Regions from separate parts of the Psychrobacillus sp. FSL K6-4046 genome, predicted to be linked through region 1. Evidence: riboswitches for the same ligand, from Rfam matches in the RefSeq annotation. Region 1 holds a riboswitch; each other region holds the start of a gene.
What was found. A riboswitch is a leader RNA that binds a small molecule or an ion and turns the genes downstream of it on or off. The one in region 1 is predicted to bind S-adenosylmethionine.
Positions count from the first base shown of each region.

Region 1 (4,542 bases):
TTTACACTCAAATCTTCTGCCAAGAAGCCTTCAATGAAATCGAAGCAGCAGCAAAAGAAACACTAATTGCTTCAGTTGATGGCGATAACTTACGTATGATGATTTCTGCACTTCGCAAGTTAACTCGCTACACACCATACAACGTGATCGAGAAAAAACGCGAAGCTTCCGTTAAGCTAATCGAAGCTGAAAAATTTGTAGTTTAATAACAGCATTGGCCATCTGGGACTCCAGATGGCTTTTTTGTTTAAGGGGGGATGAGATTATCACTGCTTAGACGTTGTTTATCATCGTTCAGAGAAAAAATATCACCGCTTAAGGAAATTCACGATAAATCTGTTTGAGAGATCGTCGAAATCTTGTTAGAAGCATCTCTTTTTATATAATAGTGTTTTTGCTTCTCTTTCTCTTGCATGAGTAACAAAATATTATTATGATAAAAAGAAAAAGGTGAGATATAAATGACAATCCAATTTTATGGATATCCAAAATGTAGTACATGCAACAAAGCAAGCAAATGGCTGAAAGATAACGATATCCCATTTGAGAACCATCATATCGTTGACGCACCGCCTTCAAAGGAACTTTTAAAGGAAATGGTGGCACAAGGCGATTATGAACTGAAAAAATTCTTTAATACTAGCGGCGTAAAATATCGTGAATTACAATTGAAGGACAAGCTTCCTACAATGTCGGAGGATGAGCAGTTAGAGCTGCTTGCTTCGGATGGAAAATTGATTAAACGACCTCTTGTATATAATGGACATAAGCTAACGCTTGGTTTTAAAGAAGAGCAGTTTGAAGACATGTGGAAAACCTCTTAAAGCACCTTGTATTTACTATGAAAATATGTGAATATTAAATAGAATGGATTAATTATTTGAGAGGGGTTTATTTATGAGCGTACCTAAAGATTTTAAGTACTCAGCTGAACATGAATGGGTAAAAAATGAGGACGGAAATGTCCGTATTGGAATTACTCATTTTGCACAATCTGAACTTGGAGATATCGTATTCGTTGAACTTCCACAAGTTGGCGATGAGATCAAGGCAGGAGACGCTTTTGGTAGCGTTGAATCCGTAAAAACTGTTTCAGAATTATATGCACCTATCAGTGGTAAAGTAGTAGAAGTAAATACTGAGCTAGAAGATAGCCCCGAATTTGTTAATGAATCACCTTATGAAAATGCATGGATGATCGTGGTTGAGCCTTCTGACGTATCAGAAGTGGACAGCTTATTATCTCCTGAAAAGTACGAAGAATTAATAGCAGAGTAATAATGAAAACGCCGGTTAATAATCGGCGTTTTTTTCATATAATAAAGGAAAGGATAAGTTGGGAGAGAAGCTAAATGGCACATGTATTTAGTGATAAAATTATTATCGTTGAGGGTAGGTCTGATAAGCTGCAATTATTAAGCCTTCTCGATGAATCTCCAGAAATTATATGTACTAATGGAACGATATCCGATGTAAAATTGGAGGAGCTATTAAGCCCTTATGATGGCTTGCCGATTTATGCTTTTCTAGATGCAGACAAATCCGGGGAACAAATTCGATCGGTCGTTAGGAAGGAGTATCCAGAGGCAATTCATTTGTATACGAACCCGACGTATGGCGAAGTAGCAAACACACCGGCGAAGGTTTTGGCATCTATATTAAAACGTGTTAATATTAAGGTGAAAAAAGAATTTTTACCTTAGGATGATGTGTATGAATGAATGGACTAGAGAACAATGGGATAGCGCTAAAAACAATTCAACACTTACCTTGTTTTATATCTATACGCCTATGTGTGGAACGTGTCAGGTAGCAAGTAAAATGATGAATGTTATTAAAGAAATGGTTACCTATCCAATTGGTCAGGCAAATATTAATTTTCTAGGTGATTTGGCGATAGAACAGGAAATTGAAAGCGTCCCTTGTCTTCTTATTACAAAACATGGGAAAGTGGAAAAGAAAATCTATGCTTTTCAATCAGTTCCTTACTTATTGGAAACAATAAAGGCTATTGACGAAGATGGAAACCTATGATAATATTCGTTATGTTGAAAACACAATTTAATAGTGTCGCTCTTATTAAGAGAGGTGGAGGGAAGTGCCCTTTGAAGCCCGGCAACCGTCATGAAAGTGAAATGGTGCCAAGTCACGCAAAGCTATAGCTTTGGGAAATGAGAGAATGGATGAACGTTATTTTAAATAGATAACATACACCCCTTCTGCTCTTTTGCAGAAGGGGTTTTTTATTAGGAAAGGTGGTCAGATTTACTTGATTAGTTTAAAAGAAGTTTCGAAAAGATTTATTACAAAGCAAGGAGAAATCGTTGCAGTTGATAGTGTAAATCTGGACATACAGCGTGGAGAAATTTTCGGGATTATTGGATACAGCGGAGCGGGCAAGAGTACGCTAATACGTTTGTTGAATGGGCTAGAAAAGCCATCTGACGGTCATATTACAGTGAATGGCCAGGAAATTACATCTATTAATGAGGACAAGCTTCGAAGCTTTCGTCAAAAAGTAAGCATGATCTTCCAGCATTTCAATTTACTATGGTCGCGAACAGTCGCTGAAAATATAGCATTCCCATTAGAAATTGCAGGAGTTCCAAAGGAAAAAAGAAAAGCTAGAGTAGAGGAGCTTTTAAGCCTTGTTGGATTGGAAGGAAGAGGAGACTCTTACCCATCTCAATTATCTGGAGGACAAAAGCAACGCGTAGGAATTGCAAGAGCGTTGGCTAATGGTCCAGAGGTATTGCTTTGTGATGAGGCAACATCAGCTCTTGACCCTGAAACAACCGACTCCATTTTAGACTTGCTCGTAAGCATTAATGAAAAACTAGGATTAACCATTGTGTTAATCACCCATGAGATGCAAGTTATTCAAAAGATCTGTAACCGAGTAGCGGTTATGGAAAATGGGCAAGTTGTAGAAGAGGGAGATGTGCTTGAGGTATTCCAAAAGCCACAACAGCCTATTACAAAGCGTTTCGTTTCTCAAATTTCAGATTCTAAAGAGCCAATTCAAACCATTCAAAACCTAGTTAAGCTTTATCCAAACGGCAAGCTAGTTAAGCTCGTTTTCGTTGGAGATACTACAGAGCAACCAATTCTTTCGAGATTAATCAAACAGTTCGATTTAGAGGTAAACATTGTCCAAGGGAATATCTCTCACACGAAAAGTGGAGCGTTCGGGACACTAATCCTGCAAATCGATGGAAATGAACAAGCGGTGGAAGATGCCATTCAATTTATCCACTCGCAAAAAGTTAAAACTGAGGTGATCAACAATGATTGAATCGTTATTTCCAAATGTTGATTGGCCTAAAATGTGGGAAGCCACTATAGAAACCCTTTATATGACTGCAATTTCTACAGTCCTAACAGCAATCTTTGGACTAATTTTAGGACTATTATTATTTTTGACAAGCCCACACCAAGCATGGGCAAATAAAATAGCAAACTGGTTGACCAGTGGAGTAGTCAATATTTTCCGTTCTATTCCGTTTATTATTTTAATCATTTTGTTGATACCATTTACAACGTTGTTGACGGGATCGATGCGTGGTCCGAATGCGGCCATCCCTGCATTAGTAATTGGAGCGGCTCCATTTTATGCCCGTATGGTTTTAATCGCACTACGAGAAATCGACAAGGGTGTTTTAGAGGCAGCTAAATCGATGGGTGCTAAAACCTCTACAATCATTTGGAAGGTTTTATTGCCAGAATCGATGCCAGCCTTAGTATCTGGTATTACCGTAACTTGTATATCACTAGTTGGTTATACAGCAATGGCGGGAATTATTGGAGCTGGAGGACTTGGGAATCTAGCATTTTTAGATGGATTCCAACGTGGACGCGGAGATGTAACGCTTATTGCTACTATTTTAATATTAATCATCGTCTTTATTCTACAATGGATTGGCGATATTATTACTACAAAAATTGATAAAAGATAGGGAGAGATTGAAAATGAAAAAATTATTGGCTGGGGTTTTATTATCTGTTAGTGCATTAACGCTTGCTGCTTGTGGTGATGAGGATAGCGACAAATTAGTTGTTGGTGCCTCTAACGTACCGCACGCAGAAATTTTAGAGCAGGTAGTACCTATTTTAGAAGAACAAGGCATTGAGCTTCAAATTGAAACGTACCAAGATTACGTACTACCAAATAAAGACTTAAATAATGGCGACCTAGATGCCAATTATTTTCAACATGCTCCTTATCTAGAATCACAAATGAATGATTTCGACTATGACTTCGTAAATGCTGGTGGCATCCATATCGAGCCGATTGGTCTTTACTCTCAAAAGTATGATTCGATTGAAGAGCTTCCTGAAGGAGCAACGATCCTAATGAGTAATTCGGTTGCTGACCATGGCCGTGTGCTAGCAATGCTAGAAGCAGAAGGGCTAATTACACTTGCTGAGGGAATAGATAAAACAAAAGCAGAAATTGATGACATTATAGACAACCCGAAAAACCTAGAATTCGATCCAAACTACGAAGCTGCTTTAATGGTTCAGCTATATGAAAACAATGAA
Region 1 covers NZ_CP152020.1:1,159,155-1,163,696, forward strand. Annotated here, with positions in the region: gene MKY09_RS05575 (acyl-CoA dehydrogenase family protein) at 1-206, shown strand, start outside; gene MKY09_RS05580 (arsenate reductase family protein) at 462-824, shown strand; gene gcvH (glycine cleavage system protein GcvH) at 898-1,278, shown strand; gene MKY09_RS05590 (toprim domain-containing protein) at 1,353-1,703, shown strand; gene MKY09_RS05595 (thioredoxin family protein) at 1,714-2,034, shown strand; SAM riboswitch class I at 2,074-2,178, shown strand; gene MKY09_RS05600 (methionine ABC transporter ATP-binding protein) at 2,270-3,295, shown strand; gene MKY09_RS05605 (methionine ABC transporter permease) at 3,288-3,956, shown strand; gene MKY09_RS05610 (MetQ/NlpA family ABC transporter substrate-binding protein) at 3,970-4,542, shown strand, end outside.

Region 2 (4,542 bases), 870 kb from region 1:
GTGTATCCACAAAATACAATGTCTCTTCAATTTTGTCTTCCCTAATATTTGAATAAATAAAACTAAAATCAATAAAAAACTCCTGAATATTAAAACAGGAGTTTATATGTGTCAATTTCAAAATTCCTGTTTTTATAGAAAAACACGAACAATTAAAAGAGAACAATAAAATTTATATGATTTTTAATAATAAAGTAGAATTGACTTTCGCTCATATCGCGGACGCTTTCCGTGGCGTGAGTGATAAGCCATCACCCATCGCTTTCGCACGTGGTTGTAACGTTTTTATCTGTCTCACTCATCCCTGCTTACGTCGCCGCCCTCCGCTGCAATCAATATATATAATGTTCACTTTTAATCTTTAAAATGCTTTTTATGAAATTGACTCATATATAATTTTTCTATTTACTCCCAGTTATAAGGAGTAGCCTGATAAACATAGTAATTCAACCAATTAGAAAATAATAAATGTGTATGTGCCCTCCATGTATTTAATGGCTTATTAGAGGGATTATTATTTGGGAAATAGTATTTGGGCATCTCAATATCTATTCCTTTAGTTATGTCTCTATGATATTCCTCTGCTAATGTGTGCGCATCATACTCTAAATGACCAGTGACCATCACCATTTTATTGTCGTTCGATTTTACAAGAAACACACCTGCTTCCTCCGAAGTGGATAAAATAGTTAGTCGCTCATGCTTTTCTATTTCTTCTTCAGATACAGAAGTGTAACGAGATACGGGAGCATTAAACTCTTCATTAAATCCTCTTATTAAATTCTCCACTTGGTCAGTTAATATATGCCGATACACTCCCGAGCATTTACGAGAAAGTGTGAATTTATCTATACCAAAATGATAATACAGTGCAGCCTGCGCGCCCCAACAAATATGTAAGGTGGAGGTAACATTTGATTTAGACCATTCCATTATTTCCTTCATTTCATTCCAGTAATCGACCTCCTCAAATGGCAACTGTTCTACTGGAGCACCAGTGATAATCATCCCATCAAACTTTTTTTCTCTTATTTGATCAAATGTCGTGTAGAAAGTATCCAAATGGGTTTTGCTGGCATTCTTGGATTCATGCGTCGCTGTATTCATAAAGGTTATATTCACTTGTATTGGGGTATTCCCCAGAAGCCTTAATAGCTGAAGCTCCGTTTTTTCCTTCTCAGGCATTAGATTAAAAATAATAATGTTAAGTGGACGGATGTCCTGCTTGTAAGCACGCTCTTGATCCATGAGAAAAATTTTCTCTTCTTTTAACAGCTTAGCTGCAGGTAATTGTTTCGGAATATTGATAGGCAATGACTTTCCCCTCCCAATGAAATGTGCAAGAGCACCTGTGATTTCGCCTCAAACTAAGTAGGAAATCGAACAGGAGCAAGGCAATTATTAAAATAAATACCTCTCTTTCCATGTAAGAAAAGAGAGGCAGGAATTTGCTAACTAGCTCTTATCTTCCAAGATCGTCTTGTTAGGAATTAGCACCTTTCTGTACAACAGAGGTTGCCGAAGTATCACAGGGCCTAATCCCTCCACTTCTCTTGATAAGAATATTAAATTATTTAAATTATTCGTTAATAAGTTATATTAGCACGCTCTATTACTTATATCAACCCATTTTGAAAAGTATTCGGGTCATTCTGCTAAATCTAGCCATTTCTCCAATAATTGCTCCAATTGCTCCTCTACCCGAAGTTTTTCCAAGCTTAATGCCTCATAATTTTCCCAATCATTCTCTATGCTAATTTGTTTAGTTAGCTCACCTATAACATTTTCGAGCTCACTTATTCGCTTTTCCAAAGGAATTTCCTTTTGTTGTTTGGCAGGTGTTGCTTCTTTTAATGGCTGATTGATTATTTCTTTCCTAGTATTTTCTTTCGAGCAAAACTCATTCCATTTTTCCCTTGCCCATTCGTAAGGGCCTTCAAATGTGGTAAGCTCGCCATGCTCTAGCCAAGCAGTCCTTGGAAATAGTTTATTTAGAAAATATCTATCGTGAGATACAGCAATAATAGTCCCTGTAAAATCATCTAGCGCTTCCTCTAATACTTCTCGTGAATCAATATCAAGATGATTCGTTGGCTCATCTAATATGAGACAATTTATGTCTTGATGCATTAGCTGAGCAAGACGGAGTCGCATTCTTTCTCCTCCGCTTAAATCAGCAATTCTTTTAAAAACATCCGCCCCATAGAACATAAACTTCGCTAAAATGTGTCGAGCCTCTCCTTCTGCCACATTTACTTCTGCTCTAAAAATATCTATTAAGCGAGCTTTTGGATCTGTTATTTCGAAATGTTGAGAAAGATATCCATGGCGCACATTACTACCAAATCGAGCTTCACCCGAATCTATTAACTCTACTCCTCTAAGAATATTCAAAATGGTAGTTTTACCCGTTCCATTCCTACCAACGATTGCAAGACGGTCCTTCCAATATACATGAAGCTCTGCACTGTTTAATAACATTTTTTCACCAAAGCTTTTGAAAGCCTCTTCCATTATGACAACTTCTTTTCCGCTTCGGGGTGCCGCGTCAAAAGATAGACTCATTTTCTTAGGATCTATTAGAGGTTTACGAACCTTTTCCATCCGCTCTAATGCCCGTTCCATATTCCTCGCCTGACGGTGTAAACTCGCATTTGGAGGAACTGCTTGGTTAGCCCAAATCCTTAACCTCTTTATTGCTTCTCTCATTTTCTTTATCTTTTTTTGTTGCTCCTCATACTGTTGAAATTCACGAGTAAGTTTTTCTTCCTTTTCGATTAAAAAAGAAGAATAATTACCATGATATTTCGTAAGCATACCATCCTCAAGATCTGCAACTTTTGTAACTACCTTATCTAAAAAATATCGGTCATGTGAAATAATAACAACTGTACCTGTATAACTAACTAAATACTCCTCTAACCACTCTATTGCAAACAAATCCAAATGATTAGTCGGCTCATCCAACAGTAAAAGGTCTGGCTTGGTTAATAGTAGCTGTCCAAGCATTATTTTCGTTTGCTCTCCACCACTTAAACTTGAAAATGGCTGTTCTACAAAACCACCTAGCTGTAGCCCTTCAACTACTTTATCAATTTCGGAATCAATCGTATATCCGCCCTGTAACGTGAATTTTTCTTGTATGTCTCCATACTGCTTTAGGAGTTTTTCCATTGCCTCGGCATTTACCACTGCTAGTTCTTTTTCAAGTATACTCATCTTTTTCTGTAGTAGCAGAGTATCCTCGAAAGCATCGTATAACAGGTCTTTTCCTTTAACGCTTTCTGAAAAAGTAGGAATTTGGGCTAAATAACCTATTTTCGCTCCCTTTTTAAAAGTGATAATTCCATGATCAGGTTTTTCAATACCCGCTATTAGCTTAAATAGCGTTGTTTTCCCACTCCCATTTCGTCCAACTATTCCTAATTTGTCCCCCAATTTAATATCTAAAGACAGATCCTCAAATATAAGATTACCACCAAGCATTTTACTTATTTCCTGTATTTTGCATATCATTATGTTTAGCTTCCTCTCCAAATTATTGCTGGAAGCATTTTTCTGCATACAAAAAGACTGCTCGAATAAGCGAGCAGTCTTCTAATGTGGTTCAGAAAGAATGGCTTATCAGCTGTGAATTTCATGTAATTGTCTAAAAAAGGACAGACTGGTCCCGTTAGTAGCAAATCCATGAGTAATCGCACATGATGTGGATAAAAATTCCAATATAAATCCATGTGCATTCACAGTGTTTTTCATTCTTCCTTCACCTCCGTCCATTAATGTAAGATTATTTTAACATATTACATTATTTCGTACAATGTGAATTTTTATTTATTCGTAACCTTCTAATCCCTCTAAGCCAGGATCATTTAACTCATTCGTATTTGGCATTCCTGCATCGTTTTCTTTATTTACTTCTGCATTTCCTGATTCAGGCCCATAATTTTGCCTATTATTATCAATGATTTCAGGCGGTGGAAGTTCATTGGATGTGCGGTCTTCACCGCAGGCACTCAAGGGCAACAAAGTAAAAATCAATATAGCTATAATTTTTTTCATGTCATACTCCTTTTGATACTGCAACTAAAAATGACAAGCTGCAATTCCTTTTCACATAGAATGGACCAATCCAATCATTTTATCCACAAAAAAACCAGCATTAAAAATGCTGGTCTTTTTGCTAATTATTCTTCAATGTCGAAATGTATCTCATCTTCATCGTTATATTCAGAGCCATTTTCAAACAATACAGTCGTTCTCAATATAAGCGTTGTCATTTCCTCTGCACCATCTGGAAGCCATCTTTCATCTGGCATGATTTCAAAAGGAATCATTTGCATATCCTTTGAAGCTACTGTGCCTACCAGTTCTATAGAATGCTTGGAAACAACTTTGGGAGCTTCTCCATTAATCACTTTAAAGACTTCTAACTTAATATTCTCGATTTGCTCATAGTCATGAACTCCATCAATATAAATCGTACCTGAAAGATTGATCCCATGTTCAATATAAGGATGATCCACCACAGTATCAATCTTTATG
Region 2 covers NZ_CP152020.1:2,024,919-2,029,460, forward strand. Annotated here, with positions in the region: gene metA (homoserine O-succinyltransferase) at 406-1,314, opposite strand; SAM riboswitch class I at 1,460-1,563, opposite strand; gene abc-f (ABC-F type ribosomal protection protein) at 1,648-3,519, opposite strand; gene MKY09_RS10015 (hypothetical protein) at 3,832-4,059, opposite strand; gene MKY09_RS10020 (sporulation protein) at 4,185-4,542, opposite strand, start outside.
Region 2: another riboswitch for S-adenosylmethionine. It lies ahead of metA (homoserine O-succinyltransferase); the one in region 1 lies ahead of MKY09_RS05600 (methionine ABC transporter ATP-binding protein).

Region 3 (4,542 bases), 1.7 Mb from region 1:
CTACTAAAAAGATGATAAAGGGAATTGGTCGAATAATATTAATCAAGATGTTCAACACCTGAAATACAATTTTATTTTCTAAAATGTTTCTTTCTCGTGTTACAAATAATAGAAGACCAATCGTTATTCCTAAAATAGAACCAAAGATAAGAGTGGCAATCACCATAATAATGGTTTCTCCTGTTGCTTCTACAATCCTCGGCCAGAAAGTACTCCAATCAACCTTCATGCTTTGCCACCTCCTGAATGTCAACGATTGTCTCTAGCTCATTAATGGCACTTTGAATTGCCACGGTGTCGCCTTCAAAAGACACGATTAAATCTCCAAAAAGCCTTTCCTGTAACTCTCGTATAGAACCATAAACAATATTGAAATGAATGCGATGCTTCTGAGTTACTTGAGATAAAATGGCTTTATTTGTTACGTCGCCCTTGAAGATTACTCGATAAAAGCCGTTGCCTCCTCGAGAACGCCAATCCTCTAAGATTTGAGGAGAAGGTAAATCCTGTTGCACAGATCGTATAAAGCGCTGAGAGGTAAGATGCTGTGGATCAGTAAATACATCGAATACGTCTCCTGATTCAATAACCTCTCCATTTTCCATGACAGCTACTCGATCGCAAATGGACTGAATGACGTGCATTTCATGTGTGATTAACAAAATGGTAATTCCAAATTCCTTATTCACCTTTTTAAGTAAGCGAAGGATTTCTGCAGTAGTTTCTGGATCCAATGCAGAAGTTGCTTCGTCACAAATGAGAATATCAGGTGAGGTAGCAAGTGCCCGAGCAATACCAACACGTTGTTTTTGACCACCAGACAACTGGCTTGGATAATCTTTCTCTTTATCAGAGAGCCCGACAAAGCTAAGAAGTTCGTTCACCCTTTTTGTAATTTCATTTTTACTCAAGCCTGCTAGCTTTAGAGGGTAAGCAATATTTCCGCCAACTGTGCGAGAGTGGAACAAGTTAAAGTTTTGAAAAATCATTCCAATATTTCTTCGTCTTGCTCGTAACTGTTTGGAAGTCAATGATTTGACATCGATATTCTGAATAAATACAGAGCCTGCAGAAGGACGTTCCAGCATATTAACTAGTCGAAGCAGCGTACTCTTTCCTGCACCACTAAATCCTATAATGCCAAATATCTCACCTTCTTTTATTTTTAGAGAAACATCTTTTACTGCATGCACCTCCCGCTTGCCAAGACGAAAGGTCTTGGAAACATTTTTAAACTCGATCATTCAAATTACCTCCTCATACATCATTGGTTCGTTACAGACAAAGGATAGTCATCTACCTTTCTATCACGAGAAAAAGAGAGCTTCCTTGTTCTTATCTAAAAACGATAAGAAAAAGAAAGCTCTCCAAAATTTACGAAAAAGCCAACTTTTCTCATCTTTCAAGCAGTGCGCTTGCAGGAGTTGGCACAGTATTCAAAGATTTGAACCTGTTGCCGAAACGTCATAGGGCCTGATCCCTCGGTTTCTCTAGATAAGAAAGTGATGTGCTATTTAATTGTTGTAAGAATTGTTTTAAACTTTAAACAATAAAAACATAACCGTCAAGAGGTTTTTAAAAATAGGGTAATTTGAACCACTTAATTGATTAATTGAATATAAATTTTTGAAGGGCTCAAAAAAATAATAAATAACATAGTTTTATATTCATGGATGAGCTATAAGGCTATGTTAAAGAGTAGGGGTGATTTATGATGCATACAAAAGAAATCTATAAATCAGAGAGTTGAATTGATTTCCGCGCCAACCGGACGCTTTCCGTGGGGTGAGCGATAAGCCATCACCCATCGCTTGCGCGCGTGGTTGTGATGTCTTATCTGTCTCACTCATCCCACTGGAGTCGCCGTCTGGCGCTCCAATCAATAAATAGGAACATCCTTGATACATCGATATATTGATTATAAATTTACTTGCATAAACAAAGCAAAAAAACTGTTGCCAACCCCAATTTCATAATTTATTTGATAGTCATTTGAATATGTTTACAGTCACTATAAATAAGAATTGTTAGTCCAAATAAGCCAATAACTTTAACATAGCTTTAATAAATAAAATTTTTAAAGAAGTTAAACCTTTATATAAAGAGGCTATAAACTGCTAAAAAACCAACTGTTCCAAGGACGACAACCATCACATTTTGAAATAAAAAGGCGAGAGTAAAAGCAATGATAGCGCCTATAAAACCAAATAATATATCGCCTTCTTGTATGTATAAAACTGCTGGAAATATTAATGCTCCTAAAACAGCAAAAGGTATATTACGTAATATACCTGAAAGAACAGGTGGCAGTTCCTTGCCTTCCAAAAATGTTAAAGGAAATGCCCGAGGAATGTAAGTAACAACTGCCATGCCAAAGAGCATCCACCAATACCAACTACCCAATTTATAACACTCCTTTTGGCAAGCTTTTTTGTTTTCTTGCATAGATGATTTCAACTAGAATAGAAGAAGCAAGCGTTGCGACTAATATAGACCATCCAGTAGAAAGTAAGCTAGTCCAGTAAAAAAAAGCATTAATCACAGCAGAAATGAGGGCTAGCATCACTACTTTTCGGTTACCCTTCATAGACGGGACTAGTAATCCTATGAACATGGCATATAAAGCTATAGCCATCGCTGCTTTTAAAAAAGCAGGGAGGTTTGCACCAATCGCATGACCAATTGCAGTGAAGACAACCCAGCTACTATAGGCAATAATCACGACACCAAATGCAAACGGGGTGGAAATTTTCTCGCCTTTTTTAGTAGCAAGAACCGAAAAGGCTTCGTCCGTTATCCCAAATGCATAAATGCCTTTAATCCATCGTTTCTCGCTTTGCATCTTTTCATTGAGTGATGCCGTCATAAGAAAGTGACGGATATTCACTACAAAAGTATTTAATACAATTAATATAGGGTCTACCCCTTTTGTAATAAGCGTTAAGGACATATATTGGGCTGCTCCAGCGTAAACAAATATGCTCATGGCGGTTGCCTCCAGAAGAGACAATCCTGAGGTTTTTGCTAATAGGCCAAAGGTGAGAGCCACGGGAAAATAACCAATAGCGATACTTAGTCCATCCCGCATCCCGCTCGCGAAAGATCTATTCACAAAATATTCACATCCTTTTTACATAATGAAAAAATTATACTATAAGAGTATAGTTTTATGTATACAATAAAAGGGGAAAGTATAAATATACATAGGCGGAGGAGAGAGACATGCCAGATTGGTTATCGTTTGAGACACTTACTGATTTAACAAAAGAATATCGGACACTTGGCCCGATTATCGGCATTCTTCTGCCCTTTCTGGAAGCCTTTCTGCCATTTTTACCATTAGTGGTTTTTATCGTTGCTAACGTAGCTGCTTATGGTTTATTGTTTGGATTTTTATTATCATGGGTTGGTTCCTTTGTTGGAGCTTATACCGTCTTTTTAGTTATTCGTAAATATGGACGGGCCAGAGTTTTAGGTTTTATAACTAGGCATGAAAGAATACAAAAATTAATATTATGGGTAGAGAGGAATGGTTTTGGACCACTATTCCTATTGATCTGTTTCCCTTTTACTCCATCTGCTCTGGTTAATATCGTAGCAGGGTTATCAAATATAAAAAAACATACGTATTTATGGACTGTAGCCTCAGGAAAGCTCATTATGATTTTTGTCGTTAGCTTTATCGGCTCAGATCTTAAAGCACTTGTGACACAACCGGTTCGAACTGCAATTGTTATCCTAATCATTGCTATCTTATGGTTTATAGGAAAGCATGTGGAAAAAAGAATTGAAAAGAGAGTAGAAGAAGACATAAGTGGAGTCAATATAAAAAGAAAGAGAAAAAGAGGAGAGACATTTGAGTAAATTTAAGCAGGAGACAATGGAATGGGTCATTGCCATAACTATCGCTATAGCTATTGTAGTCGTAGTTCGAATGTTTCTTGTAACAAATTATGAAGTTAGTGGTAAGTCGATGATGCCAACCCTTGCGGATAAGGATAGGGTTTTAATTAGTAAAATCTCACCGATCAACCGTATGGACGTCATCATTTTTAACAATGGTGAGGAAGACTTTGTAAAGCGTGTTATTGGGTTGCCGGGAGATACAATCCGGTATGAAAATGATGAGCTATTTGTGAACGAAAAACAGGTAAAGGAGCCATTTCTAGAAAGTAATCTTGCTTATAAAAATCCAGATGAACATTTTACGGAAGACTTTAATTTACTTGAACTAACTGGCAGTAAAACGGTACCGAAAGGCAAACTTTTTGTACTAGGAGATAATCGAATTGCTAGTCTAGACAGTCGGTATTTTCATTTTATAGATAAAGATGAAGTTATTGGAGAGGTTAAATTCAAATACCTTCCATTGGCAGATGCTACCTTCAATTTTACGTCCGAATAATTTCCCTCACTTGACTATGTTTTGTACAATAGAGAGTAGGAGATTATTCGTTTTTTTTTATGGAAAGGAGCTTGTTTAGCTTGTCATTACGAATTATTAGTGGTCGGTCTGGATCCGGTAAGACAAAGTTTATGCAA
Region 3 covers NZ_CP152020.1:2,857,798-2,862,339, reverse strand. Annotated here, with positions in the region: gene MKY09_RS14135 (methionine ABC transporter permease) at 1-229, opposite strand, end outside; gene MKY09_RS14130 (ATP-binding cassette domain-containing protein) at 219-1,244, opposite strand; SAM riboswitch class I at 1,393-1,501, opposite strand; gene MKY09_RS14125 (AzlD domain-containing protein) at 2,095-2,403, opposite strand; gene MKY09_RS14120 (AzlC family ABC transporter permease) at 2,405-3,088, opposite strand; gene MKY09_RS14115 (TVP38/TMEM64 family protein) at 3,223-3,864, shown strand; gene lepB (signal peptidase I) at 3,857-4,405, shown strand; gene addB (helicase-exonuclease AddAB subunit AddB) at 4,486-4,542, shown strand, end outside.
Region 3: another riboswitch for S-adenosylmethionine. It lies ahead of MKY09_RS14130 (ATP-binding cassette domain-containing protein); the one in region 1 lies ahead of MKY09_RS05600 (methionine ABC transporter ATP-binding protein).

Region 4 (4,542 bases), 940 kb from region 1:
GAAAATTGTTTTCTTCCAGATTACGAGCAGCTTTCTACAGAACAAAAAGAAGCTGCAAAACTGATGTATTTGAATTATCCAAATAACCCAACTGGAGCTTCTGCCACTTCAGAATTTTTTCAAGAAACGGTAGATTTAGCGAAGGAAAATGGTATAGCCGTTGTACATGACTTTGCGTATGGAGGTATTGGGTTTGATGGAAAGAAACCAGTTAGCTTTTTAGAAGCAAAAGGCGCAAAGGAAATCGGCATTGAAATGTATACACTCTCTAAAACCTATAATATGGCTGGATGGCGTGTGGGTTTTGCAGTCGGTAATTCTAAAATCATTGAATCTATTAATATTATACAAGATCATCTTTTTGTCAGTCTCTTTCCTGCGGTTCAGACTGCAGCAGCCGAAGCATTAAATGGCTCTCAAGAATGTGTGGATGAATTAGTAGCACTTTATGAAAAAAGAAGAAACATTTTCATAGAGGCATGTAGAAAAATTGGTTGGAACGTAAAAGCTCCAGAAGGCTCTTTCTTCGCTTGGCTTCCAGTTCCAAATGGCTATACTAGCGAGGAATTTGCAGACCTTCTTTTAGAAAAAGCTGATGTTGCAGTCGCTGCTGGAAACGGCTTCGGTAAGCATGGAGAAGGTTATGTACGGGTGGGGCTATTAGTTGATGAGGATCGACTCGTCGAAGCCGTAGAAAGAATAGAAAAGCTACAGCTTTTTTAACAAGTAAATCAGTTTCTGTTTTTAAAATAACCAGTATTTTATTTTGAAAGTTTACTTAAAACTTCTTGCAAAAGTTATTTAAAATGAAAATGGCTATGTTAAAGGCAAAGGTAGACTTATGTAAAATGGTATTAAAAAGTTTGTGAAAGAATGTATTTAAACTAACGCTCGAGGCTAGTTTAATGAATGGATCTACGTCAATATCCTGGACATAAAAAAGTTAAGTCTCTGTCAGAACGGCATCCAATCATGGAGCGTCCTGTACCCAGCGAAACCAGTCAAGTGAAAGACCGTACTTGACAGCTTTCGCTGGGTACAGGAAATACAAGCCATGGATGTCGTCCTGAAAAAATGTGTAGGTAGGGGTAAATCTGGAAAACTAGATGCCTTTGCTCTCAAACCGCTTCTTTTCGGCATAAGTCCTCTAATTGTTGAGGTGTTAGATAGTTAATAGCTCCATGAATTCGTTTTCGGTTGTACCACGACTCGATATAATGGAATAGGGTCAATCGGGCTGTTTCAAAATTGATATAACTAGATTGATATACCTCTTCTTTTTTCAAAATCGCATGAAAAGACTCGATACATGCATTGTCATATGGGCATCCTTTACGACTGAAAGATTGTTTGAATTTTGCTTCTTTCACTGCTTTTTCAAAGTCTTCACTAGTATACTGGCTGCCTAAATCGGTATGTAAGATTAGTCCTTCTTCTGGTTGTTGAACATCGATTGCGTTCGCTAAAGCTTGTAAAACAAGTTCTGTTGTCATCGATTTGGAAAAGGAATAGCCAACAATTTTTTTCGTGTGTAAATCTAGGACGGAAGCTAAATAACACCAGCCGTCTCTTAATGTATGAATATACGTAATATCTGCAACCCATTTTTCATTAATGGTCGTCGTTTCAAAATTTTGTTCTAACAGGTTTTCACGTTCCACCACTTGTCCAGTGGAGGAAGTTGGTCGGTACTTCTTCACGATCGTTGATCGAATTCCAGCCTTTTTCATGATTCGCTGCACTCGATTTAAGCTGAAATCGACCTTTTCTTGGGTTAACAGATAATGAATTTTTGGTGCACCATAGCGACCTTTACTCTCCGCATGTATAGTTTGTATGCGTGCTAAAACCGCTTCGTTTTCCATGGCATACGAAGATTTTACTTTATGGAACGACTGGTAATACGTACTTCTTGGCACTTTTAGCACATCACACATCAATTGGATAGGAAAGTGTTCTTTCTCCTTTTCGATATGGTCAATAATCTCTTGGTCTGTTACTTTCTTGCGAATATGGTCATAGCCTTTTTTAGGATGTCTACCTCCTGTTGAAGCCGAAGGTTTTCCTTTTGGATTTCTGCGATTTGTGACGGTGTTAAACCCCCACTGTTTTCGATTGGGGAATGTGTTTTAATCCATTTATAAATAGTTACTTCAGAAATACCATATTCGCTACTGAGATTACTCACAGGTGTACCAGATCTGTGGAGTTCGACAATTGTTTGTTTAAATTCTTGGTTATACCGTTTTTGTTTCATTCCGGACACGTCCTCTCTATTTATAGGATAGAGACTTAACTAACTTGTGTCCATACATCCATACTAGCATCAGAACTCAAAGCCTATATATTAATTTATTTCAAAATATGAATGTAATTTATGTTACAATTGGTTAATTATTGTAGGAGGTAAAAAATGAAAAAAAATATTTTTATAGCGATTGTATTTACTTTAGTAGCGATATTTTCCTTCACTATCACATCAGAAGCTTCATCAACACAAGTTATGTGGGGGAAAACGGAATTAAAAAAAGGTCAGATTGGTAAAGTAACACTTTACGCAGATGTGGCAACATATAAGGCGGATGGCTCTAGAGGAAAAGTGTTACCAGCAGGTGGAGAGTATCGTGTCTATACATTCCGTACAGATATATACGGAGGAGAATACGGTCTAGGGGACGGATTGTTTGTCAATATGTACAGTGCTTTAAAGTATGAAACGCCTTCTAAAGCAAAACTTGCATTATTAGTAGATTCTTCTACAAAAGTTATGTGGGGAAAAACGGAACTTAAAGCAGGTCAAATCGGAAAGGTTACAATCCTTAAGGAAACTACTTTATTTAAAGTAATTAATAGTGTTGATGGTGGCGAACCTGGTCTTGAACCTATCCGACAATTAATGCCTAACGAAGAATTCCGAGTGTATTCAGCTAAACAACCACTTGATGGATATGTTCCCATGTATGGTCTAGGTGGTGGGTATTATATTGTACAAAACAATACCATGTTAAATGGAGTTACTGTAAAGTATGAAACTCCATCTAGAGCAAAACTTGCATTACTGAATTAAAATAGTCACCGAAGGGGCTTTAGTAAAAAAATGCACATAAAAAGTGAGCTTGGAGATACATTTCCAGCTCACTTTTTATATGAATTTTAAATCACCCCTTACCTTTAACATAACCATGAAAATAAAGCGTAAAGCTAAATGTAAACCTTTTAAATGCTCCCATCTTAGTATTTCCACATAAATCACTTTTGTATAATTATTTATATAATATTCTATTTGAATTTTTCTAAACAATTATAAAAATATAAAAATATCTATTGACTTCAATAGAGCAGTGTAGTAAATTCTTTCTATAGTAAAAACGAAAAACTTAATAGATTATTATCTCTTATCAAGAGTAGCTGAGGGACTGGCCCGTTGAAGCTCGGCAACCATCTATACTAAAAAAGTATAGAAAGGTGCTAAATCCTGCAAAACATTTTGTTTTGGAAGATAAGAGAGGACAATACATATTTGTGTGCCTCTCTTTCTTTTGAAAGAGAGGCTTTTATATTTATTCGTTTTTATTAATACATATTCAGGAGGAATTACAATGAAAAAATTTAGCTTAGTGTTATCAGGAGTTTTATTAACAGGGTTGCTCTCGGCTTGTGGTGATGATGCTACATCAGGACCATTAGATGAAAATAAATTAGTTGTTGGCGTTACGTCAGGTCCACATGAACAAGTTACTGAGGTTGTTGCTGAAATTGCAGCACGTGATGGACTAGAAATTGAGATTAAGGCTTTTTCAGATTTCATACTTCCAAACACTGCCCTTGATGAAGGAAGCTTGGACGCAAACAGTTATCAAACTCTACCTTTTCTTGACTCATTTAACGAAAATAATGATACAGAGCTAGTACCAGTCGCTGAGACTATTTTACTTCCAATGGGCGTTTATTCTGAAAAGTATACATCCTTCGATGAACTGCCAGATGGAGCTACCTTTGGACTACCGAATGATCCAACACAAGGTGCACGAGCTTTAGACATATTAGAAGTAAATGGTTTTATCAAAGTGAAAGAAGGTAAAAAAGGAAATGCTTCTATTCATGACATTGAAGAAAACCCTAAAAACCTTGAATTCGTTGAATTAGAGGCAGCGCAAATAGTAAAACAGCTTAGTGAGGTCGATGCTGCAGCAATCAATTCCAATTATGCTTTAGAAGCTGGTATTAACCCTGGAGAAGAATCAATTTTGTTAGAGTCAGCTGATTCCCCATACGTTAACCATATTGTTGTTCGTAAGGAAAACGAAAATGATCCTGCCATCCAAAAATTCATTAAAGCATACCATTCCGACGAAGTTAGAGAATTTATTGAAGAAGAATTCCAAGGCTCCGCACTAGCAGGTTGGTAAATTAGAAAAGCGTAGGCGCCTATCTCTAATCGACAGGCAAATGGGAAAATGCGAGGAGGCAGGTCCACAGCCACCGGAGTATTTTCCCATTTGACCCCGAGGGGCAAGGCGCCGAAGCTAGACATCAAGAAAA
Region 4 covers NZ_CP152020.1:2,099,699-2,104,240, forward strand. Annotated here, with positions in the region: gene MKY09_RS10395 (pyridoxal phosphate-dependent aminotransferase) at 1-723, shown strand, start outside; one part of gene MKY09_RS10400 (IS3 family transposase) at 1,119-2,032, opposite strand; one part of gene MKY09_RS10400 (IS3 family transposase) at 2,032-2,257, opposite strand; gene MKY09_RS10405 (hypothetical protein) at 2,414-3,067, shown strand; SAM riboswitch class I at 3,393-3,506, shown strand; gene MKY09_RS10410 (MetQ/NlpA family ABC transporter substrate-binding protein) at 3,600-4,409, shown strand.
Region 4: another riboswitch for S-adenosylmethionine. It lies ahead of MKY09_RS10410 (MetQ/NlpA family ABC transporter substrate-binding protein); the one in region 1 lies ahead of MKY09_RS05600 (methionine ABC transporter ATP-binding protein).